Regions from separate parts of the Mesorhizobium sp. M0185 genome, predicted to be linked through region 3. Evidence: predicted binding sites of a transcription regulator. Region 3 holds the regulator's gene; each other region holds the start of a gene.
The links. Region 3 encodes PhoB, which activates phosphate uptake and scavenging genes when phosphate is short. Its sites were predicted from a motif close to TGTCATNNANCTGTCAT; they were not measured.
Positions count from the first base shown of each region.

Region 1: a site for PhoB is predicted at 3,781-3,797, ahead of olsB (l-ornithine N(alpha)-acyltransferase). Genes of this name have one in related genera too.
Region 2: a site for PhoB is predicted at 1,573-1,589, ahead of NKJ20_RS03110 (BtaA family protein). Genes of this name have one in related genera too.

Region 1 covers NZ_JAMYSY010000001.1:341,698-349,879, reverse strand. Annotated here, with positions in the region: gene grpE (nucleotide exchange factor GrpE) at 1-517, shown strand, start outside; gene NKJ20_RS01705 (cupin domain-containing protein) at 641-1,420, opposite strand; gene NKJ20_RS01700 (TetR/AcrR family transcriptional regulator) at 1,474-2,124, opposite strand; gene NKJ20_RS01695 (trimeric intracellular cation channel family protein) at 2,200-2,832, shown strand; gene olsB (l-ornithine N(alpha)-acyltransferase) at 2,842-3,717, opposite strand; gene NKJ20_RS01685 (hybrid sensor histidine kinase/response regulator) at 3,867-6,155, opposite strand; gene acuI (acrylyl-CoA reductase (NADPH)) at 6,243-7,232, opposite strand; gene lspA (signal peptidase II) at 7,284-7,760, opposite strand; gene NKJ20_RS01670 (TrmH family RNA methyltransferase) at 7,787-8,182, opposite strand, start outside.
Region 2 covers NZ_JAMYSY010000002.1:268,806-276,987, reverse strand. Annotated here, with positions in the region: gene NKJ20_RS03115 (class I SAM-dependent methyltransferase) at 1-279, opposite strand, end outside; gene NKJ20_RS03110 (BtaA family protein) at 279-1,523, opposite strand; gene NKJ20_RS03105 (hydantoinase B/oxoprolinase family protein) at 2,522-6,415, opposite strand; gene NKJ20_RS03100 (hypothetical protein) at 6,597-6,797, shown strand; gene NKJ20_RS03095 (TerB family tellurite resistance protein) at 6,987-7,706, shown strand; gene NKJ20_RS03090 (N-acetylmuramoyl-L-alanine amidase) at 7,703-8,182, shown strand, end outside.
Region 3 covers NZ_JAMYSY010000035.1:57,612-65,793, forward strand. Annotated here, with positions in the region: gene NKJ20_RS23980 (ATP-binding cassette domain-containing protein) at 1-216, opposite strand, end outside; gene NKJ20_RS23985 (sugar ABC transporter permease) at 294-1,658, opposite strand; gene xylF (D-xylose ABC transporter substrate-binding protein) at 1,801-2,841, opposite strand; gene NKJ20_RS23995 (ROK family protein) at 3,129-4,373, shown strand; gene phoB (phosphate regulon transcriptional regulator PhoB) at 4,383-5,072, opposite strand; gene phoU (phosphate signaling complex protein PhoU) at 5,089-5,796, opposite strand; gene pstB (phosphate ABC transporter ATP-binding protein PstB) at 5,829-6,632, opposite strand; gene pstA (phosphate ABC transporter permease PstA) at 6,629-7,480, opposite strand; gene pstC (phosphate ABC transporter permease subunit PstC) at 7,484-8,182, opposite strand, start outside.

The DNA of each region.
Region 1 (8,182 bases), on a different contig from region 3:
GGAAAACGAAGAGCTGAAGGATCGCGCACTGCGCGTCGCGGCCGACATGGAGAATTTGCGCCGCCGCACTGCCCGCGACGTCCACGACGCGCGCGCCTATGCGGTTGCCAATTTTGCCCGCGACATGCTTTCGGTGTCGGACAATCTGCGCCGTGCGCTGGATGCCATCCCGGAGGAGGCCAAGGCTTCGGGCGATGCCGGCTTCAAGGCGCTGATCGACGGCGTCGAGATCACCGAGCGCGCCATGCTGTCGGCGCTGGAGCGGCACGGCGTGAAGAAGCTCGAGCCCGAGGGCGAGAAATTCGATCCGAATTTCCACCAGGCCATGTTCGAGGTGCCCAATCCCGACGTACCGGCAAATACGGTCGTGCAGGTCGTGCAGCCCGGCTATTCGATCGGCGAGCGTGTTCTGCGGCCGGCCATGGTCGGCGTCGCCAAGGGCGGCCCCAAGCATGTGGCAAGCGAAGCGCCGGTGGAGCCGGGGCCGGTCAACGAGCAGGCTGAGAAGGATGCGTGAACTGGGAATAGTGCACCGTTCGGCAGCAACCGCCACCAAAGCGTGAGGGATGATCGACCGCCCCCCAACCTGTCCGAGTTCAGGGGGCGATCAAACAGGTCGCCGTGCAGGGCTTTCCTGCCCTCAGCCCAGCAGTTCACACCCATAGTGGCGGACCACGTCGGGGAATGTCTTCATGTCCGGCATTCCTTCGCCGTCCGGAGGGATGCGCCTGTCTCCGGCAGGCACACTGGTCGCTTCTAAAAGCTCCTCGAACCCACCGGGCGTGAAGAGGAACAGCATCCGGGCCGGCCCACGCTTGACCGTATAGCGGTGCGGCACATCGCGTGGCCCAAAGAGAAACGAACCGGGTCCAGCCATAATCGCCTTACCGCCGATCTCGAACTCGATCTCGCCTTCCATCACCAGGAATGACTCGTCCTCGCGATGATGGACGTGCAGCGGCGCCTCACCTTCGCTCTCGAGGACTTCAACCAGCGTGAACTGGCCCGCCGTCTGGGCTGCTGTCGCCTTGATCACCGCCAGCGAGCCAAGCCACCAGCGCGCCTCTCCATCCAAGGCGTGACTGCAAAAGGCGTGGGGAATGCTCCTGCCAGCTCCGCCGCTAGCCACAGCCGCCACAGAATGGTAGCCGACCTTGATCGAGGCGGAATTCACCATCGAGCAATAGTTTTTGATGCCGGGCAGGGTGGACCAGACCTCGCCAGCCGACTTGGCGCTGTCAATGTCCGCCCATTCGAGTATCTCCGTCCAGCCTCCCTCGGATTTAAGGAGGCGACGATTGATGAAACCCTTGAGCTTCCGCACCTCGTCATTCACTTCATCTCTGGTCTGCAGGAACATCTGCTCGGTGAATCCGGGCTTCAATGCAAATTCGGTGATTTCAACGACATTCGTGTCCATGACTTCCTCCCTTTGCTACCTGACCTTTGTTTCGCCTCCCGCATTCTGTTCGCTCAAGACGTGCTCGTTCGGCCTTGGCCTTTGAGCCAGCAGAGCGCCATTTCTGTTGCCGTTTCGACTGCGAGGTCCACCGTCATGCCGCGTATCCGCATCGCGTTGAACGTCGGAAAGTCGAATAGAAAGCTGATTGCCTGCACGACATCATCGCCGGGACCGTCGTTGGCCAGGGCCTCGCGCACGAATCCGGCCACCATGTGTCGCAGGTATTCCTCCCATTCCCGCATGGCTGGAAGCTCGCGCTCGCGCAGGTCGCTTTCGAGATGCCGTCCGCCACGGTGGTAGAAGGCGAACAGCTCGTTGGCGACCCGGCGCAACCGTTCTTTAGGGTGCGTCGCCCCGCCGATTATCTCAGTCACCGATTCGGGCGACGGAGGACGCAGACGCTCCATCAGCACTTCGCCGCACGCCGGCACCAGGTCATCCAGAGTAGGAAAATGCTTGTAGACGGTGCCAACGGCGACATCGGCTTCCGTAGCGATGTCCTTCCAAGTCGTGCCAAAGATGCCGTTCTGGGTGTGCAGCTTGATTGTCGCGTCGAGAATGCGCTGCCTCGTCTTGGCGAAGGCGGCAGTCCGGGAACCCATGCTGTAGCGGCGAGGGGACATAGACGTCCACTTAAATAATTGAATGAACAATTCAATCATTTAATTTATCTGGAATCAATCCAGATTCGCAGGAGCCACTCGCTATTCCCCACTCGCTATTTCATTATTCACCCCATGAACCCGATCGAGCTTCTCGACTATGCCGGCGTCGCCGTCTTCGCGGCGACCGGTGCGCTGGCCGCCTCGCGCAAACAGCTCGACATTATCGGTTACCTGTTTCTGGCTAGCGTTGCCGGCATCGGGGGCGGAACGTTTCGCGACGTCATCCTCAACGTGCCCGTGTTCTGGGTGGGAAACCGCGACTATGTGCTAATCTGTGCAGCGGTGGCGGTCGTCGTCTTCTTCAGCGCACATCGTTTGGAGTCCCGCTACAAATTGCTGCTCTGGCTCGACGCCATAGGTCTTGCCGCATTTTCGGTGATGGGCGCGGCCAAGGGGCTGACGATCACCGGGTCACCTGCAGTTTCGATCGTCACCGGCATGCTCACCGCAACCCTTGGCGGCATTCTGCGCGATCTATTGACAGGCGAGCCTTCGGTGCTCCTGCGACCGGAGATCTACGTTACCGCAGCGCTTGCCGGCGCCGGCCTCTACACACTTGGCGATTTCGCCGGACTGCCGCCGCTTGCGTCGGGCCTGGCAGGTTTCATGGCGGCTTTCTGCGTACGCGGCGGCGCGCTGAAATTCGGCTGGGCCTTTCCGTCCTACAAAAGCAAGCCTGGCCGGCGTCCGGAAGATATTCCCTGATTTAAGGTGTCAGGCCGCAAACCGCTGCGCTTCTCCGCCATAATAATTGACGTAGCGGGCGCCGATCTCCTTGACCGGCATCACCACGAACACGTCGACCGTCGAGAATTCACGGTCGATGACGCAGCCGTCGCCGATGCGCGCGCCGACGCGCAGATAGCCCTTGACCAGCGGCGGCATCGCGGCGATCGCCGCCTTGGTATTGACGGCCTCGATCGGCATCAGATCCATGGAACAATAGCGCCCGGCGACGGCGCGCACGTCCCAGGATGAATTCGTCCGGCAGTGGTGGGCAAGATAGGTCAGCGCCTCCGCATGTGCCGCCGGCACGGTGCCGTGGAACGACGCGCAGCCGGTCATCACGCCGATGCCGTAATGGTTGATGTAGGCCCAGATGCCTTGCCACAGCGCCTCGATGGTGCGCTTCGAGCGGTATTCCGGCAGAACGCAGGAGCGGCCGAGCTCGAGGAAGCGCTGGCCGGGATGCCGCGCGATCAGCTTGGTCAGCTCGAATTCACCTTCGGAATAGAAGCCGCCGGCGGCCGCGGCAATCTCCTGCCGCAGCAGGCGGTAGGTGCCGACGATGCGGCGATGCTCGGGGCCGGAAAGCGAAGTATCGAAGACCAGCAGATGATCGCAGAGGGGATCGAAGCGATCGGTATCGCGGCGGTCCTGCATCTGGAACAGGTCCTTCCTGGCACCAAGCTCGTCGTAGAACACCCGGTAGCGCACTTCCTGCGCGGCAGCGATCTCGGCCTCGTTGCGGGCGAGCCGCACTTCGAGATTGCCGATGCGGCCGAGCGATGCGCCTTTTATGACGGCATCGGCGTTCCGGCCGACGAGCAAAGGCCCGCTGGCGTTCGGCCGAGCATCACATTCCGGCATGACTGTATGCACGAGTGATTCTCCTTCGAGCCATCCCTCTTGGCACGGGGATACGGTGTAGGTGCAACAGGATTGTGACAGTACCGTGATACGCCTCTGCGGGCAATACTTCGTCGGCTGGGTAATCTATCAACCGTCTATGTTGTGCCTCAGGCGGCCGCTTGCCCTTCGACCGCATGAACCAGGGCATCGGGGTCGAGCGGCTTGGTGACGAAGCCGCTGGCACCGTGAGCGAGCACGGCGTGGCGGGTCTTTTCCTGGCTGTCGGCCGACAGCACCATGATCGGCACCGGCGGCACCGCGGTCTCCTCCTCATGGCGGCGGATGGCGGCGATGGCGTCCAGACCGTCCATGACAGGCATGTGCAAGTCCATCAGCACCACGTCGTAGCGGTGCTTGTGGCCGGTGCTGATGACCGCCTCGACCGCGGCCTTGCCGTTGCCGACCACTTTCACGCGATGCCCGGCCTTCAGCAGCGTGGCGCGGGCCAGCATGGCGTTGATGTCGTTGTCCTCGGCGATCAGCACCGACAGGCCCTGCTGGCGGGCGCCAATGGCGTGCCCCGCCTGCGCGCCGCGCCTTTGCAGTTGCGGCTCGGCGATGACCGGTGCATGGCTGGTCAAAAGCACGCGCAGCAGTGTCTCGCCGCGCACCGGCCTCGCCAGGAAGGTGGCGTAACCGTTGGCACGGAACTCGCCAAGCATGCCGCGGTCGGTCGGCGCGATCAGCGTCACTGCCTCGCAATCGGCAAATCCGCTCTGGCGCAGGCGCCTGAGCAGCCTGCCGTCGCTTTGCTCCATGGCAGCATCGATCAGAAGCACGTCACAGCCCTCGGCGAAAGCGGTGGCCTGGGCGGCGGCGGTGGCCAGATCGACCGTGCCGCCATTGGCGCGAATGGTGCGGGCGAGGGCTTCGGCCTCGACCAGGTTCTTCGACACGATCACCGCATGCCGGCCCGACAGCGCGTCCTGGCGGATCTGCGGCGCCTCGACGGCGGAAATAGCGGGAATATCGAAGACGAATTCGGACCCCTGGCCAAGCCGGCTCGACACCGAGATAGCGCCGCCCATGGCGGTCACCAGGCGCTTGGAAATGGCGAGACCGAGGCCGGCACCGCCATGCGCACGGGTCGAGGTGCCGTCAGCCTGTTCGAAGTCCTCGAATATGCGCTCCATGTCCTCCTCGCGCAGGCCGGGGCCGGTGTCGGTGATGGTGAAGCGGATGCGGTCGGTGGTTTCGGTGCGGACGCGAGCGATGCTTGCCAGGACGCCGCCGCTGTCGGTGAACTTGACGGCGTTGCCGATGAGATTGAGCAGCACCTGCCTGACCCTGCCGGGGTCGGCGGTGATCAGCTGCGGCACGTCGGGTTCGACATGACAGCCGAGGCCGATATCCTTGGCAAAAGCCCGCGCCGCCAAAAGCTCGATGACATTGTCGGCGATCTCGCGCACCGACATTGGCTGCGGTTCGGGATCGAAGCGGCCGGCCTCGATCTTGGAGTAGTCGAGCAGGTCCTCGATCAGCGCCAGCAGCGCGCTGGCCGAGGTCGAGATGGCGCCGACATAGGTCCGCTGCTCGGGCGAAAGGCTGGTGTCGGCGAGAAGCCGGGCCATGCCCATGATGCCGTTCATCGGCGTGCGGATCTCGTGGCTGACGGTGGCGAGGAAGCGCGATTTGGCCTGGCTCGCATATTCGGCCCGCTCGCGGGCGGTGATCAGCGAGGATTCGGCGCGCTTGCGAGCGGTGATGTCGCGGGCGATGGCGCGATGCGAAACGGCGCCGCTGTCCTTGTCGCGCACCGACAGCTCGATCCAAGAGAACCAGCGTGGGCCGTCCGGCGTGCGAATGGCGACGTCGGTGGAACTCAGGCATTCATGGTCGGAAAACGCGGCGTCGGGGACGATGCCGACATCGATGCCTAGTTCGGCCAGGGTCTTGCCGGCAAGGTCGCGCTGGTCGGTTTCGACAAGGTCGGCGAAAACCTTGTTGGCGTAGACAATGTGGCCGTCGCGGTCACGATGGACGACGAGATCGCCGAGTGCATCGATCAGCCCGCGAAAGCGCTCCTCGCTCTCCTGCATCTCCCACATGCGGTCGGCCAGCGTCTCGATTTCGGCGCGGCTGCGGGCGGTCGTGGCATCGAGCAGGGCCACCGCGCGGCGCTCGGTGCGCCTGTTGCGCAGATGCATGGCGAGCCCGGCGATGGCTGTCGCCAAAAGGCCGATGGTGATGAAGATCGGCGCCCCGGTCAGATGCGAAAAGCCTGCCAGCACGACGATGGCGACGAGCGTCAGGAAGGGCAGGCCTTCGCGGTTGGAGGCCGGCAGTTCCGGCGCCAGCGGTGGCGCGGCGACAAGCTGCCGTCCTGGCGCCGCGGGGGCCGTCCCATCGGCCCGTTCGGCTGGTTCCGCCTCTCTGAAGCCGGGTTCCGCAATCATACGGAAATCCTGCCAGACAGAGCTTATCGAAGGTTGTGGTTGATCGCTCGAATTTTAGCGGTCGCGCTCTTTTTGTCCCTTGGGGGCTCACATATCCACCACCACGCGGCCGCGGATCTTACCCTCGACGATGTCATGCGCGGCGCCGATGATGCCGTCGAAGCCGATGCTCGTCGACAGGTTGGCAAGCTTTGCGTGGTCGAGATCGGCGCCGATGCGGCGCCAGGCCTCGAGGCGGACCGCCTTCGGCGCCATCACCGAATCGATGCCGAGCAGCGAGACGCCGCGCAGGATGAAGGGGGCGACGCTTGCCGGCAGGTCCATGCCGCCGGCGAGGCCGCAAGCGGCGACGGCGCCGCCATAGGAGGTCATCGACAGAACGTTGGCCAGCGTGTGACTGCCGACCGCATCGACGCCGCCGGCCCAGCGTTCCTTGGCGAGCGGTTTTGCCGGCTGGGCGAGCTCGTCGCGTGAAATCACTTCCGCGGCGCCAAGGTCGATCAGATAGGGGCTTTCGGCAGCGCGGCCGGTCGAGGCGATGACGTGATAGCCGAGGCTGGACAGGATCGAGACCGCGACCGAGCCGACGCCACCGGCAGCGCCGGTCACCACCACCGGGCCGCGGTCGGGCACGATGCCGTGCCGCTCCAATGCGATGACGCAAAGCATGGCGGTGTAGCCGGCGGTGCCGACCGCCATCGCATCATGCGGGCTCATGCCGTCCGGCAGCGGCACCAGCCAGTCGCCCTTGACGCGGGCGCGCCCTGCAAAGGCGCCGAAATGCGTCTCGCCGACGCCCCAGCCGTTCAATATGACCTTGTCACCCTTGCGCCAGCCAGGATTGGAAGACGAGATGACGGTGCCGGCGAAATCGATGCCCGGCACCAGCGGCCAGCGGCGGATTACCGGCGCCTTGCCGGCAATCGCAAGGCCGTCCTTGTAGTTGACAGTCGTCGCCTCGACCGCGACGGTGACGTCGCCCTCCATCAGGTCTGCCTCGGTAAGCTCGGTCACCGCGACCGACTGGTTTTTCTCGGCGTCGCGCGAAACGAGGATGGCTTTGAAGGTTTCGGGCATTTTTTCTCCTCGGGCTTGCAGATCAGAATGTGCGGCGCCAGGCGAGTGAGGTCAATCGCTCGACGCTCCGCGCCGCCAGCCAATGAGCTCATCGAAGACGACCAGCACGGCACCGACCGAAATGAAGGCATCGGCGAGGTTGAAGATCGCGAAGGACCAGACCGGCGTGTGAAACAGAATATAGTCGATGACATGACCGTAGATAGCGCGGTCGATCAGATTGCCGAGCGCGCCGCCGACGATCAGCGCGAAGCCGATGCGGGCAAGCAGGTGGCCCGGCGGCGTGCGGGCCGCAAGATAGAGCACGAAAGCGACCACCACAACCGCGACGACCACCAGGCCGGTGTCGCCGAAGGACGAAAACAGCGAGAACGCGATGCCGGTGTTGTAGGTGCGGTACAGCGCCAGGAACGGAAGCAGGTCGAGCCGTTCCTGAAAGGCAAGACCGGTTTCGACTAGGTATTTCACCCACTGGTCGAGCGCTATCGCGGCGACGACCAGAAGAGCATACGGCCTCCAGGAGTTCATGGTTTGCAGTTTCACGGTTTGAGATGTCACGATCTGGCGTCCTCCGGGCCGAGCTTCAGCGCGCCGCGCCGGATCTCGAACAGCATGACGCCGGTGGCCACCGCAAGGTTGAGCGAATCGGCGCGGCCGGCCTGCGGTATCCGCAGCAGTTTGTCGCAGCTTGCGGCAAGCTCGTCAGGCAGGCCTTGCTGCTCGTTACCCATCATCAAAAGCACCGGGCCTTTTGAAAAATCGACCGAGCGGTAGTCGACCGCACCCTTCAGATGGGTGCCGGCGACGAGGCCGGGAAAGCTCGTTCGCCAGGCGAGAAAAGCTTCGGGCGACGCCTTGGCCACCTGCACGGCGAAAATCGAGCCCATGGTGGCGCGCACCGTTTCGACCGAAAAGGGATCGGTGGTCTCGCCGACCAAGATGACGCCCCT
Region 2 (8,182 bases), on a different contig from region 3:
GCGGGCAAGGGCAGCGGTGGCCGTCTCCAGCATCCCGGCCGAAATATCGAGGCCGAAGAAGCGCGCGCCGGGATAGCGGCGGGCGGCGAGGATGATGTTGCGGCCGGTGCCGCAGCCGAGCTCGAGCACGGTGCCGCCGGCCGGCACATCCAGTCCGGCGATAAGCCGGTCGCGGCCGAGCAGATAGTATTTGCGGGTCAGGTCGTAGATATGACGCTGCCAGCGGTAGACGCCGTCCATCAGCTCGGCATGGCTGGCCGGCAAGTCGGTCGTGCTCATCAGGACCGCTTCACATAGAGATGGAAGCCGCCATAGATGGCCGAGCGGTCGCGCGCCGAAAACTCGCGCGAGGCGTCGTTCTCGTAGCGCCACTGATCGAGCAGCGAATTCGAGACGCGGCCGGGCAGCAGGCTGGGTTCCGCTGCGGTGCGGAAGATGACGCGGGCGCCGGTTGAGGCGGTTCGGGTGATCTCGGCCCACAACCCGTTGAGCTGGTGGTCGGTCATCCAGTCCTGTGCATCGAGCAGCACGAAGCGATCCACCGAGCCGGCATCCTTGCCGGCAAGGAACTCGATCAGATTGGCGTGGTGGATGGCAACGCGATCGACATTGTTGCGGATCGTCTTGTAATTGCACTTTTCGAGATAGGCGGGCAGGGCGGCCTCGCCCGGATCAGGGTAGCGGCGGGCGAAAGCCTGCCAGGCGAAATAATTGGTCTTCAGCGGAAAATCGCAGGCGAGCTTTTCCAGTCGTGCCTTCAGCACGCTGGCCATGGTGCCGTCACCCGAGGTGATCAGCGAATCGTACTGGGCCGGCGGAATGCCGAGGCCGAACAGCGAGGCTTTTCGTGAGGTCGCCCATTTCAGCAGCGGTTTTTTGAAGACCGGCGCCAGCTCTTCGTCGAAGAAGCGGCGCTGATCGGCGATGCTCTTGGCGTCCATGATGCCGGCCGGGTCGACGCCGAAGAATTTTGCGGTGCGATGGCCGATCGCAATGAACAGGCCAAGCAGGCCGGTCTGGTAGAAATTGCGGTCGAAGACAGCGATGCGGCGACGGCCGCGCCAGTTGCGGCGCTCCCAATAATGGCGGCTGACCGGGTCGAGATGCGGTGCGATGAAGCGATCGTAGGCCTGTGAATTGTGCCCGGTCCCAGCCGCGCCGAAGAAACGGAACAGGTCGCCCTGCGACGGCAGGTGACGGACGGCTTCGAGCTTCATGCGGTTCAGCGCGATATGGGCAGCGTTGAGGTCGACGGCATCGATCCTTTCCGGCGAGCGGGTGAGATAGGCAAGGATGTTACAGCCGCCGGAGGCAATGGTGACGATGCGGTGGCCCGTCCCGAGCTGCATCGCGTCCATGTCGATTTCGGGGTCTTCCCAGATCTGCGGATAGACGAGGCCGGAGAACAGGAAGGCGAACAGGCGCTCGGAGATGCCGGCTTTCGACAGCGGGCGGTTCTGGTAGACGGCCTTGCCGACTTCCTTGCCGCGGCGAAAAACCAGGTCCCCAGAAATGTCCGTCATGGCAAGGCGATTCCCCGTTTGCGTTGCCGCAAGCGGGTAGCGCAGGGTGATGACAGGCCGGTGACAGCCTGTTGACGCCGGCTCAAGCATTGCTGTGGCGCGCAAAATTAGGTGGTGCCTTGGCACAACCTTACTTGGCAGCGAATTTGGCTGGAAAATCGAGGGCCAGTCGAATCGTAGTTCATGAATCTACGATCAATCCGTAGAGGCAGGCGAGCATCCCCAAATGTCGGTTCCGGTGTCGCAGTTTTCATGAGTTTGTCAGCGGTTGAAACCAAGATAGCCAAATGTATTTGTACAGAAAGTGAGCATCAACCAAAGAGGGCTTGTGCAGAATATGCACCACAGCACGATCACCGTTCGAAACACTTGATCATGAGGGAATGTGAACGGATCGATCTTGGGATGACCTAAGAGTTTTGATAAGGGCGGCACATAATTACCTGTAGCGGCAGCATGCATCGTCTTAGAAAAATGTTTCCATCTTAGAAAAACGAAGCAAGCCCAAAATGCAGGAAAAAGCGTCAGTGCGAATATCATCTTTAGCGGTATGGGTTGCCCGCCGTGAATGATCCACCCAGGGCAACTACTTCGCGCTGGGTCGACCAGCGAAAAGATGAAGGCCTCCACAACAACTCCCAAAAAACAGACTATAGCTCCCCACTTAGCAACCCTTCGACAGAAATCTGGATCATAGTTCGGGAGGCGCGTATACTCATCCATATGGGTGCTAAGTCCTCATCGGTCCTGGAAGTCTTTGGTATAGAATGGCGAAGCTGCTCTTCGCCCTTGAGGGTTTGATCCGCCCGCCGACATCGAAATTGCGCCCGCAACCCTTTTTGGCCCACGGTCGGTTTGGTCCCGCCGGATCGCTCTCAGCCCCCTGCTTTCCATAGGCCCCCTGCTTTCCATAGCTTGCGCAATCGTGCCCGCCGTTTTCCCACCTTGCCCTGCCTAGGCGGCCGATATCATCTTATCTTGCGCGTTACACTTGCGCGTTACGACTTGCCAAATCCACCTGGGGTCGGCGTCGTCACGATGACCGCCTCGCCAGCGTCGAGGATGGTCTGATCGCAGGCTTTCAGCGTCTCGATCGCGCCGGTCTTGCGGCGGACCTTGGTCGAACCGGCCTCGCCATCGCCGCCTCCGTCCAGTCCCCGCGGCGGGCGGTTGCGATGCGAGGACAGGATGGCGCATTCCATTTTTTCGAGGAAGCGGATGGTGCGCCTGGTGCCGTCGCCGGCATTCCATTTGCCTTCGCCGCCGGAGCCTTCGCGGATATGAAAATCCTCGAGCAATACCGGGAAACGCAGTTCCAGCACTTCCGGATCGGTCAGGCGCGAATTGGTCATATGGGTGTGGACGCCGGAGGTGCCGGCAAAACCGCGGCCGTCGTTCATCCGGCCGGCCGGCGAGCCCGAGCAGATCGTCTCGTAATACTGATACTGCTTGTTGCCGAAGGTGAGATTGTTCATCGTGCCTTGCGCATTGGCCATCGCGCCCATGGCGCCGAACAGCGCGTTGGTGACGTGTTGCGAGGTCTCGACATTACCGGCGACGACCGCCGCGGGATAGGCGGGTTTCAGCATCGAGCCGTCGGGAATGATGATGTTGATCGGCCGCAGACATCCGGCATTCATCGGGATGTTGTCTTCGACCATGACGCGAAAGGCATAAAGCACCGCGGCACGGGCGACTGGCTCTGGCGCATTGAAATTGTTCTTCATCACCGGCGACGTTCCGGTGAAGTCGACGGTGGCTTCGCGCTTCCGCCGGTCGACCGATATCTTCACCTTGATCATTTGGCCGGTGTCGGTCGGATATTCGTATTCCGAACTGTCGGGCAGCCGCTCCAGAACGCGGCGCACGCTTTCGGCGGCATTGTCCTGGACATGGCCCATATAGGCTTCGACCACATCGAGGCCGAAATGCGCGACCATCTTGCGCAGCTCGGCGACGCCCTTTTCGTTCGCGGCGATCTGCGCCTTGAGGTCGGCGATGTTCTGGTGCGGATTGCGCGCCGGGTAGGGGTGGTCGGTGAGCAGCGTCTCCAGGTCCTTCTCGCGGAACCGGCCGCGATCGACGATGCGGAAATTATCAAACAGCACGCCTTCCTCGTCGACGGTTGTGGCAAGCGGCGTCATCGAGCCGGGCGCGGTGCCGCCGATGTCGGCATGATGGCCACGCGAGGCGACGTAGAAGAGGATCTTCGGCGATTGGCCGATCTCCCCCCTTGTGGGGGAGGTGGCGGCGAAGCCGCCGGAGGGGGTCGTTGCGGCAGTGCTCGACGCACTTGTGGTGCCTTCTGCGAGGACCCCACCCGGCCGCTTCGCGGCCACCCTCCCCTCAAGGGGGAGGGAAAACACCGGCGTCACCACTGTGATATCAGGCAGATGGGTGCCGCCATTGTAAGGCGCGTTCAGCGCAAAGACGTCGCCGGGACGGATGTCGCCGGAGTTGAGCCGGATGATGGTTTCCACCGAGCGGTCCATCGAGCCGAGATGCACCGGCATATGCGGCGCGTTGGCGACCAGCGCGCCATTCCGGTCGAAAACGGCACAGGAGAAGTCGAGGCGCTCCTTGATATTGACCGAATAGGCGGTGTTCTGCAGCGTCACGCCCATCTGCTCGGCGATCGACATGAACAGGTTGTTGAAAACCTCCAGCATCACCGGATCGGCTTCGGTGCCGAGTGCGGCGTGTCGGCGCTTCTTCTCGACGCGCCGCATCAATACGTGGTTCTTGGCGGTGATCTCGGCCTGCCAGCCCGGCTCGACGACGATGGTCTGGTTAGGCTCGATGATCAAAGCGGGGCCGGCGATCTTGTTACCAGGCTTCAGCGTTTCGCGAGGGAAAATGCCGGCGTCGCGCCAGACGCCGTCGACAAAGATTTTCCGGTTCCCGGAAGGATTTGCGGCCATGTATTCAACAACTGAATCGCTTTCGTCGCGGCCGGTGCCGCCGGTATCGGTACCTTCGACGCCGATCGACTCAACGATCATCGGCTTGTCGTCATAGACGAAACCGAACTGTGCCTTGTGCGCCGATTCGAAGTCCGCCTTGGCCTGCGCAATCGAGCCGTGCCCGAAGTTCACAGGCAGCGCGGTATCGGTGCCGTCGTAGCGGATCTGCAGCACCGGTCTCGAGACGACCGCGTCTTCGCTGATGCCTTGCGCGGCGAGTTCGTCGATGACGGCTTTGCGCAGCGTTGCGATGAGTTCATCGATCGCTGGCCCGGAATTGTCCGCCAGCGGCTTCAGCAGCGCCTGCTGGCGTGACGCAAATACAGAGGATAGGCCGATGCCGTATGCCGAGAGCAGGCCTGAGAAGGGATGGATCAGCACCGCCTCCATGCCGAGCGCATCGGCGACCAGGCAAGCGTGCTGGCCGCCGGCGCCGCCGAAGCAGTTCAGGAGGTATTCGGTGACATCGTAGCCGCGCTGCACCGAAATCTTCTTGATGGCGTTGGCCATGTTTTCGACGGCGATGGTGATGAACCCTTCGGCGACGGTTTCCGGGGAGCGGCCGTCGCCGATCTCGGCGGCAAGGGCCGCGAATTTTTCGCGAACCGTCTGGACGTCGAGCGGTTCGTCCTGGCCCGGTCCAAAAATAGCCGGGAAGAACTCGGGCTGCAGCTTGCCCAGCATGACATTGGCGTCAGTGACGGCCAACGGGCCGCCGCGCCTATAGGCGGCCGGGCCGGGATTGGCGCCGGCCGAATCCGGCCCGGCGCGAAAGCGGCCGGCCTCGTAATGCAGGATCGAGCCGCCGCCTGCAGCGACGGTGTGGATGCGCATCATCGGCGCGCGGATGCGCACGCCGGCGACCTCGGTGTCGAAGGCGCGCTCGTAGTCGCCATCGTAATGGGCGACATCGGTGGAGGTGCCGCCCATGTCGAAGCCTATGACCTTGCCGAAACCGGCGAGTTTTGCCGTCTCGACCATGCCGACGACGCCGCCGGCCGGGCCGGACAACAGCGCATCCTTGCCCTGGAACATGTCGGCGGCGGTGAGGCCGCCCGACGACATCATGAACATGAGGCGAGGGCTTTCCCTCCCCCTTGAGGGGAGGGTGGCGGCGAAGTCGCCGGGTGGGGTCGGCTCGACTGGGTTCGACACTCTGGCGGTGCCTTCTGAGATGACCCCCTCTGGCTGCTGCGCAGCCATCTCCCCCACAACAAGGGGGGAGATTGGCGCGGCACCCAGTTCCGCCGCAACCCTTTGCACATACCTAGCCAGGATCGGCGACAGATAGGCGTCGACCACCGTGGTGTCGCCGCGGCCGACCAGCTTGATCAGAGGCGAGACCTCGTGACTGACCGAGACCTGCGAGAATCCGAGCTTTCGACAGACTTTGGCGACCGCCTTTTCGTGCTCGGGATGTTTCCAGGCATGCATGAAGACGATCGCGACCGCATCGATGCCATCCGCCTTGGCTTGCTCAATAGCCGGGCGTACCGAAGCAATGTCGAGCAGGCGCTCGACACTGCCGTCGGCGCGAACCCTTTCGTCGATCTCGACGACACGCTCATAGAGCTGTTCGGGAAGGATGATCTGCTTGGCAAAGATATCGGGCCTGGCCTGATAGGCAATCCTCAGCGCATCGCGGAAGCCTTTGGTGATGAGCAGCAGCACACGGTCGCCCTTGCGCTCGAGAAGGGCATTGGTGGCAACCGTGGTGCCCATCTTGACATCGCCGATCAGAGCGGAGGGGATTGGAGCGCCGGGTTGGACGCCGAGCAGCTCGCGAATGCCATGGATGGCAGCATCGGCATAGGCTTCGGGATTCTCGGACAGCAGCTTGCGCGGGTGCAGCGCGCCTTCCGGGTCACGGCCGATGACGTCGGTGAAGGTGCCGCCACGGTCGATCCAGAAATCCCATTTTGCAGTCACTGCGGCGGCTCCCGGGATTTTTCCCTGTTCGATCTGTTAGCTTGCGAGGCCCTGACCGGCAATCGTCAAATGATTGGAATATGTTACAGGCAGAAATGCAACGTTACGAAACTCATGCGCAGCTTACGCATTGTGTCCTCGACCGCCGCCGGTAACGGAGGCGGATTAGAGGAGAGATATCATGAAGAAACTCATTCTTGCGTCGGTGTCGGCGCTTGCGTTGCTTGGCCTTGCCGCCTGCAGCAACAGCGGCACCGACAACACCACGACGCAGAGCACCAACCCGCCGGCATCCGACCAGACGATGAAGCCGGCTGCTCCTGACGCAAACAAGCCTGCCGAGCCGGCTCCGGCGCCTGCGCCGGCTGCTCCGGCTCAGTAGTCAATGTGACAACCAAGGAAAGGCTGGCCTCACAGGCCGGCCTTTCTGCTGCTTACGATACCAGCGCCTGGCGGCCGAGTGCGACGACGTGAGCGCTGGCGCCAGCCGCCTCAGACAAATCGATTGGGCCAGCCCCTGCGGCACTGTCTTGGCTTGATAGCGATGGGTGGTTGGCCCTATGAAGCCCCCATGTCGATTTGGGACCGCCTTGGCGACTTCGTCGCACGCGTTTCATCTTCAGCGTCGTCAGGCGTCGCCGAAGTGGTCGAGGCCGTGCGCACGGTTTTCTCCGGCGATGCCGATCTGCGCCGGCGCGTCGCCTTCTCGGTGGCGATGATCGCCCTGTCGGCCAAGATGGCCAAGGCAGACGGCATCGTCACGCAAGACGAGGTGCGCGCCTTCCAGGAAATATTCGAGGTGCCGAAGGAACAGAGGCGCAATGTGGCGCGGCTCTACGATATGGCCAAACGCGACATTGCCGGTTTCGAGACCTATGCCGAGCGGATGGCGCAGCTTTGCGGTTCGGGCCATTCGAACTGCCTGATGCTCGAGGACATACTCGACGGGCTGTTCCACATCGCCAAGGCCGACGGGCTGGTGCATGAGCGAGAGGGCCAATTCCTGCATCGCATCGCCGAGATATTCCGCATCGATGAGGCGCATTACCAGAGCATCCTGGCCCGGCATGTCGATCTGGGTGCGGCCGATCCCTATGTTGTGCTCGGCATCGAGCGTGGGAAGCCGTTCGAGGAGGTCCGCAGGCGCTACCGCAAGCTGGTCTCCGACAATCATCCGGACCGGCTGATCGCACGCGGCCTGCCGCAGGAATTCATCAAGATCGCGACGACCAGGCTGGCGGCGATCAACGCGGCCTATGAAATGATCGAGCGAGGCCTGCGGCACGCATGAGCGGCTTTCCGCCCGATGAGCCGAGCGCCGAGGTCAGGGTATCGCCGAATTTCGGACCACGGCGCGGGACGCTCGGACCCGATATGATCGTGCTGCACTACACCGGCATGGCTACCGGCGCCGGTGCCGAGGCATGGTTGTGCGATCCGGCAAGCGAGGTCTCGTCGCACTACCTGGTCCATGAGGACGGCGGCATTGTTCAGATGGTAAGGGAAGGCGACCGCGCCTGGCATGCCGGCAAGAGCTCGTGGTTCGGACAGAGCGACATCAACTCCTGTTCGATCGGCATCGAGATCGTCAATCCGGGGCATACGCTCGGCTATCGCAACTTTCCAAAACCGCAGATCGACGCGGTGATCGGCCTGTGCGCTGGGATCATCGAGCGCCATTCCATTCCGGCGCAGCGGGTGCTTGCCCATTCCGACGTGGCACCGGGGCGAAAGGTCGATCCAGGCGAGAAATTTCCATGGAAGGCA
Region 3 (8,182 bases):
GTTGACGAAAATCTGGCCCGCATCGCGCTTGTAGGCGCCGGACAGGATTTTTATCAACGTCGATTTGCCGGCACCGTTGTGACCGAGCAAAGCCATCACCTCGCCCGGGAAAAGGTCGACAGAGGCATCGTCGACGGCGCGAATGCCGCCGAAAGCGATGGAGATGTTGCGCATGTCGATCAGCGGCGTGCCCGTGGGAGCGGTTTTGTCTGCCATGCTCGTCCTTCCTCCCTAGAGGTCCTGCTTGAGCACCAAGTTGTACGAAAACCGGTTTCCACCTTGCGGGATCATGCTCAGACCCGTTTGCGATAGACGGTATCGAGCCACACCGCGACCACCAGCACGGCTCCGACAACGATGCTCTGCAGCGGCGAATCGATGCCGAGCAGCACCATGCCGGACTGCAGCGACTGCATCAAAAGCGCGCCGAGCATGGCGCCGAGCACTGTGCCGGAGCCGCCGGCGAGCGACGTGCCGCCGATCACCGCCGCCGCGATGACCAGGAGCTCGTCCAGCGTGCCCAGCGCATTGGTCGACGAGTTCTGCCTGGCTGACGAGATCGCTGCGGCGATCGTCGCCAGCACGCCCATGATCATGAACACCTTCATGGTCACCCAGCGCGTGTTGATACCGGCAAGGTTGGCTGCTTCCGGATTGCCGCCGATGGCGAAGACATAGCGGCCGAAACGGGTACGCTTGGCGATGAAGGTCATGATCAGCCCTACGGCTACAGCCATCAGCACGGGTATGGCGATGCCATGGGCGATGAACAGCCCGCCTTCGGGAACGGTTATATTGTTGGCCGCCGCATATCTGTTCACGATGCCGACCGGCCAAGGATAGGAATTGGCAAGCCATATGGCGCCCATGATGACAAGGCAAGTGACGGCCCCGAGGAACGTCTCGGCCCAGATCGGGCGTAACGGGAAGCGGAACCGCTTGCGCTGCACCCGCCCGTTGAGCAGCATGAACACAACCGCCAGGCACGCGACAATTCCGACGATCCAGCTCCATCGCGCGCCGATCGAACCCGTCGGTCCGCCGCCCATCAGCTGGAAAGTGGCATCCAGCGGCGCAATCGTCTGCCCACTGACGACCCACCATGCGGCACCCCGCCAGACCAGAAGGCCGCCCAGCGTCACGATGAAGGCCGGCACCTCGAGATAAGCGATGATGTATCCCTGGAACGCTCCGATCAGAAGGCCAAGCGCCAGGCCGATGGCCAGTGCCAGGATCCAGATCCAGGGGTTGCCTAATTGCAGACCGACCATTCGCACCAGGAAATGCACCTGCGCAAAACCCATGACCACGCCGATCAGGCCTTCGGCGGAGCCGACCGACAGGTCGATATTGCGCATGACGATAACCAGCACCATTCCGGCGGCCATTATGGCCACGGCCGAAGTCTGCACCGACAGGTTCCAGAGATTGCGTGGCGTCAGGAAGGTCCGGCTGTCGAAGTCGAACGGATTGACGCCGAGCCGTACGCTAGAAATGACATGCAGGCCGACCCAGATGACCAGCAGCGCGCCGACCATGCCGAGCATGCGCGTGTCGAGTTCGGTTGCCTTGAGAAATCGGGCAACGATGCCGAGCTCGGATTCCCGTGCCCGGTCTGCCGTGTTGTCGACCGGCGTGTTGGACGTCGTGTCGGTCATGATGTTTCTCCCGCCGGGTTGCCGTCTGCCGCGGATGCCGGAAGCAGCCTAGAAGTTATCCGCCGGAAGCGGAAAAACAACTCTTGTTGAAAAAACGCCGCGGCGAGCGGCCGCGGCGTTCGGACTTCTCGGAAACGTCGGCTCAGTTGCAGACTGCAACAGTGCCAGCCGTCACGCCGGCGCAGACCTCTTCTTTCTTGATCCAGCCGGCGTCGATGACGACGTTGAGGTTGTCCTTGGTGATGGCGACCGGGGTCAGGAACAGCGACTTGACGGTATTGCCGCCGGGCGTGGTGAAATCCTTCACGCCGGCAATGTCGGTCATCTGCTTGCCGTCGGCCAGTTGCGAGGCGATCTCGGCGGCATTCTTGCCGAGCTCGCGCGCATCCTTCCACACCGACACGGTCTGTGTGCCGAGCGCGATGCGGTTCAGCGCGGCGTGGTCGCCGTCCTGGCCCGAAACCGGAACCGATCCGGCCAGCCCTTGCGCCGTCAGCGCGGCGACGACGCCGCCGGCAGTGCCGTCATTAGCGGCGACCACGGCATCGACCTTGTTGTCGTTGGCGGTCAGGAACTGTTCCATGTTCTTCTGAGCGTTGGCCGGCAGCCAGCCGTCGGTATAGGCCTCGCCGACATTCTTGATCTTGCCGCCGTCGATGGCCTCCTTCAGCACCTCCATCGAACCGGCAAACAGGAAATCGGCATTCGGATCGGAACCCGAACCCTTGATGAAGACGTAGTTGCCTTCCGGCTTCACCTTGAAGACTTCGCGGGCCTGCATGCGGCCGACTTCCTTGTTGTCGAAGGTCAGGTAAAAGACGTCCTTGTTCTCGATCAGCCGGTCGTAGCCGACAACCGGAATACCTTCGTCCAGCGCCTTTTGCACGGCCGGCCCGATGGCCGAGGCATCCTGCGCCAGGATGATCAGTGCGTTGGCGCCCTGCGAGATCAGGCTCTCGACGTCGGTGAGCTGCTTGCCGGGGTTGGACTGTGCGTCGGCGGAAATATACTTGTCGCCTGCGGCCTCGATGGCCGCCTTCATTGCGGCCTCGTCGGTCTTCCAGCGCTCTTCCTGGAAGTTCGACCAGGAAACGCCGATGACCTTGTCTTTAGCCTGCGCCACCGACGCCAGCGCCAGCGTCATGGCGACACCCGCCAGAATGGCGGTCGTGAATTTCTTCATCATATCCTCCCTGCGCCGCGTACGGCGTGATCAATTGGCTCAAAGACCAGCTTAGAAGCTCTAATTTTTTCGAGCCTCGAAAAAATACTGGCCCGATCTCCTGCTGCTGTCAACATCGATTCTGATGGATTTTGATGACTCTGCGAGTTTTTTCGAGCGTCGGAATAAACGATGACAGCGCCACCTGCATCTGACACTATTTGCCTGCATCCGACACTATTTGTCGGACATTACCGACGGCTTCCGGTTCATGAGCGGCCGCGGGCAACCGGGAGGAAAGCAAACCAATGTCGGTCGGAATCCGCCATGACGATTTGCGCCGGCGCAACCGGGCGATGGTGATCTCGGCGGTGCGCCGGGCCGGCCAGCCATCGCGTACTGAGATCGCAGCTACCACCGGCCTCAGTCATTCGACCATATCGGCGATCTCTTCCGACCTGATACGGGAAGGCATCCTCGCCGAGAGCAAGGCAAGTGAGCCCGTTTCGTTGAAACGCGGTCGTCCGCAGGTCGGCCTCGCCCTCAATCCGGAAGCGGCGGCGGTGCTGACCGTGGTGTTGTCGCTGAATTTCCTGTCGGCCGCCATTATCGACTATACGGGACAGGTGATCGCCGAGGAACAGCGCCGGCTGGACACGCTGACCATGCCGCGCGACGAGTTGATCCGTGAATGCATGGCCATCGTCCGGCGCCGGCTGCAGGATCCAGACCTTGACGTCCGCAGTGTCGCCCGCATCGCCCTGGCGATTCAGGGCATTACCGACTCCCCTGCACGCGCCATGCTGTGGTCGCCGATCACGCCGCAGACCGACATCGCCTTTGCCGACATGCTGGAGGACGAATTCGGCACCCCGGCAACGGTGGAGAACGACTGCAACATGATGGCGGTGGCTTTGCGCTGGCGCAATCCGGATCGCTATCGCGACGACTTCATCGCCATCCTGCTTTCGCATGGCATCGGCATGGGGCTGGTGCTGAAGGGCGAACTGTTCACCGGGACGCATTCCTCGGGCGGCGAATTTGGCCACATGATCCATCGTCCGGGCGGCGCGCTCTGCCGTTGCGGGCGGCGCGGCTGCATCGAGGCCTATGCCGGCAACTACGCCATCTGGCGCAACGCCAGGCAGATGAGCGAAGACAGCGAACCGGTCGCCGACGTCAGCGACGCCGACATGCGAGCACTGGCGGCCCGGGCGCGCGAGAAAGATGGGCCGGAACGCGAGGCCTACCGCAAGGCCGGCGAAGCGCTGGGTTTCGGTCTCGGCTCGCTGTTCGCGCTGATCGATCCGGCACCGGTCGCGATGGTCGGCGCCAGTGCCGCCGCCTTCGATCTGATCGAGCCGGCCTTGCGGAAGGCAATCGCCCAGACCGCCGGCGGCCAGCATTCAGGCTCGATCTCCTTCGATACAGAGCCGAACGAATTGCCGCTGATCCGCGAAGGCTGCGCGATGCGGGCGTTAAGCTTCGTCGACCAGGAGATTTTCGCGCCGGGCGCGCAAATGAGGCCCAGCGTCAGAAAGAACGTAGCCTGACCAGGCGGGTCAATCTTCCCTGATCGCATAGCCGGCACCGCGGATGGTGCGGATGACATCCGGCATCCGGCCGTTGTTGACGGCTTTGCGCAGCCGCCCGACATGCACGTCGACGGTGCGTTCGTCGATGTAGATTGTCTCGCCCCAGACATTATCGAGTAACTGGCTGCGCGAGAAGACACGGCCCGGATGCCGCATCATGAACTCGAGCAGCCGGAATTCGGTCGGCCCGAGCCTGATTTCGCTCTTCTTGCGATAGACCCTGTGCGATTCGCGATCGAGAACGATGTCGCCGACCTTCAGCACGCTGGACAGCACTTCCGGCTTGGCGCGCCGCAGCAGCGCCTTGACCCTGGCCATGAATTCCGGTGTCGAAAACGGTTTGACCAGATAGTCGTCGGCGCCGGTCGAAAGACCGCGCACCCGGTCGCTCTCCTCGCCGCGCGCGGTCAGCATGATGATCGGTAGCCGCTCGGTTTCGGGGCGCACCCGCAGCCGACGACAGAGCTCGATGCCGGAAACCGCTGGTATCATCCAGTCGAGCACCAAAAGGTCGGGCACATTCTCCTGCAAACGGATCTCGGCTTCGTCGCCGCGTGTCACCACCTCGACCTGGTAGCCTTCGGATTCGAGATTGTAGCGGAGCAGCACACCCAACGGCTCCTCGTCCTCCACCACCATTATGCGTGGTGCGATCATCGGCTGGGCACCCCCATCATGTCACCGGTGCGGACATTGTCGTTTCGTCCTGCTTCGGACGATTGACCGGCAATTGCTCGCCGGTCAGCACATAATACGCATTTTCGGCGATGTTGGTGACATGGTCGCCGATCCGCTCCAGATTCTTGGCGCAGAACAGCAGGTGCGTGCAAGCGGTGATGTTGCGCGGATCTTCCATCATGTAGGTCAACAGCTCGCGGAACACGGAGGTGTATTTGACGTCGATGCGCTCGTCGGCGGCACGCAGCTTGGCCAACGCGGCCGCATCGCCTGCAGCATATTCCTCGATGACACCCTGCACCTGGATGAGAACCAGCTGCGCCATCGCGTCGATGGAATGCGACAGGTCCCGCGGCGTGGCGCTGAGGCTGACCGCACTCACGCGCTTGGCGATATTCTTGGCAAGGTCGCCGATGCGTTCGAGGTCGCCCGCCATGCGGATCGCTCCGACCACATGGCGAAGATCGTGGGCCATCGGCTGGCGTTTGGCGATCAGGGTGATGGCGCGGTCGTCCAGTTCGCGTTGACGCGCATCCATGATGGCGTCGTCGGAAACGACGCGTTGCGCCAGCACGTTGTCGGAATTCAACAGGGCCTTGGTCGCCCCGCCGACCATCGAACCGGCGAGGTCGGCCATGTCGCGGATCAGCTTGCTGATCTGCTCGAGATCCTCGTCGAAAGAAGCGACTGTGTGTTCGCCCATGGTCCTGTCCTCATATGCATGATCGGAACGGCTCAGCCGAAGCGGCCAGTGATGTAGTCCTGCGTGCGCTTCTCGCGGGGTGACGTGAAGATCTTCTCGGTCCGGTCGAACTCGACCAGCTCACCCAGATACATGAAGGCGGTCTGGCGCGACACGCGCGCCGCTTGCTGCATGTTGTGGGTTACGATGACGATCGTGTAGTCGGCTTGCAACTCGTCGATCAGTTCCTCGATCTTGGCGGTCGACAACGGGTCGAGGGCCGAAGCCGGTTCGTCGAGCAGAATGACTTCCGGCTTCACGGCCACCGTGCGGGCGATACAGAGCCGCTGCTGCTGGCCGCCGGACAGGCTCAAGCCGCTGGCGTTGAGCTTGTCCTTGACCTCGCTCCACAGCGCGGCGCGCTTCAACGCCTGTTCGACGCGGCCGTCCATCTCGGACTTGCCGAGGTTCTCGTAGAGCCTGACGCCGAAGGCGATGTTCTCGTAGATCGACATCGGGAACGGCGTCGGCTTCTGGAACACCATGCCGATCTTGGTCCTGAGGAGGTTGAGATCCTGCGACCGGTCGAGAATGTTCTTGCCGTCGAGCAGCACCTGGCCCTCGGCCGTCTGTTTTGGGTAGAGCTCATAGATGCGGTTGAACACACGCAGCAGCGTCGATTTCCCGCAGCCGGAAGGGCCGATGAAGGCCGTGACACTGCGCTCAGGCAGCGACAGGCTGATGTCCTTCAGCGCCTTGCTCTGGCCGTAGTAGAAGTTGAGATTCTTGACCTCGATCTTCGTCTTCTCGGCGACCGTTTCGGCCATCGTCATGTCTGGGGACAACATCTGTGTCATCTGTCCTCTCTGCGTCCGGTAAGGCTGCGGGCGAGGATGCTCAAGCCCAGAACCGTCAGGGTGATTATGAGTGCGCCGGTCCACGCCAGTTGCTGCCATTCCTCGTAAGGGCTGAGAGCGAACTGGAAGATGGTCACCGGCAGGCTGGCCATCGGCGCGTTGATATTGCTGCTCCAGAACTGGTTGTTGAGCGCGGTGAAGAGCAGCGGCGCCGTCTCGCCGGAAATGCGTGCTATCGCCAGCAATATGCCGGTGACGATGCCGGACAATGCGGCGCGGTAGGCGACCGAACGGATCACCACCCAGCGTGGCGCGCCGATCGCGGCACCGGCTTCACGCAACGCGTTCGGCACCAGGTTGAGCATGTCTTCAGTGGTGCGCACGACCACCGGAATGACCAGGATGGCAAGCGCAACGGCGCCGGCAATGGCCGAGAAATGTCCCATTGGCCGCACCATCAGCTCATAGACAAACAAGCCGATGATGATCGACGGCGCCGACAACAGGATGTCGTTGATGAAGCGGACGACGGTGGTGATGCGCGAAAAGCGTCCATACTCGGCCATGTAGGTCCCCGCCAGCACGCCGATCGGCGTGCCGACGACAACGGCGATGATCGTCATCAGCAGGCTGCCCGCGATGGCATTGAGCAGGCCGCCGGCCTCGCCCGGTGGTGGCGTCATCTCGGTGAAGACCGCGAACGAAAGCCCGGCTGTGCCCTTATAGACCAGTGCGCCGAGGATGAGCGCCAGCCAGGCAAGCCCGATGCCGGCGGCGACGACGCAAAGCGCCATCATCACCGAATTCCTGGCTTTGCGGCGGCTGTGGAGCGATGAGGATGGCGACATCGGTCAGGCTCCCGTACGGGCGTCGATCCGCATCAGCATATAGCGGGCGGCGGCAAGGATCAGGAAGGTGATGACGAAGAGGATCAGGCCGAGCGAAACCAGCGAGGAGGTGTAGAGGTCGCCGTCGGCCTCGGTGAATTCATTGGCGATGGTCGCCGAGATCGTCGTGCCCGGCGCGAACAGGGAGGCACTGATGCGGTGGGCGTTGCCGATGACGAAGGTCACCGCCATGGTCTCGCCGAGCGCCCGGCCGAGGCCAAGCATGACGCCGCCCATGATGCCGATGCGGGTATAGGGAATGACCACGCGCCGGGTCACTTCCCAGGTCGTGCAACCGATGCCATAGGCCGATTCCTTCAGCACCGCCGGCACCGTATCGAAGACATCCTTGGTGATCGAGGTGATGAAGGGCAACACCATGATGGCGAGGATCAGCGCCGAGGTCAGAAGGCCGATGCCGTAAGGAGGGCCGGCGAAAAGGCTGGATAGTCCCGGCACGCCATGGAAGATGTTGATGATGAAGGGCTGTATCGTCGTCTGCAGGAATGGCGCGAACACGAACAGGCCCCAGATGCCGTAGATGATCGAAGGAATGCCGGCCAACAGCTCGACCGCTATGCCGATCGGGCGCCTGAGCGGGCGCGGGCAGAGCTCGGTGAGAAAGACTGCAATGCCGATGCCGATCGGAACCGCGATCAGGAT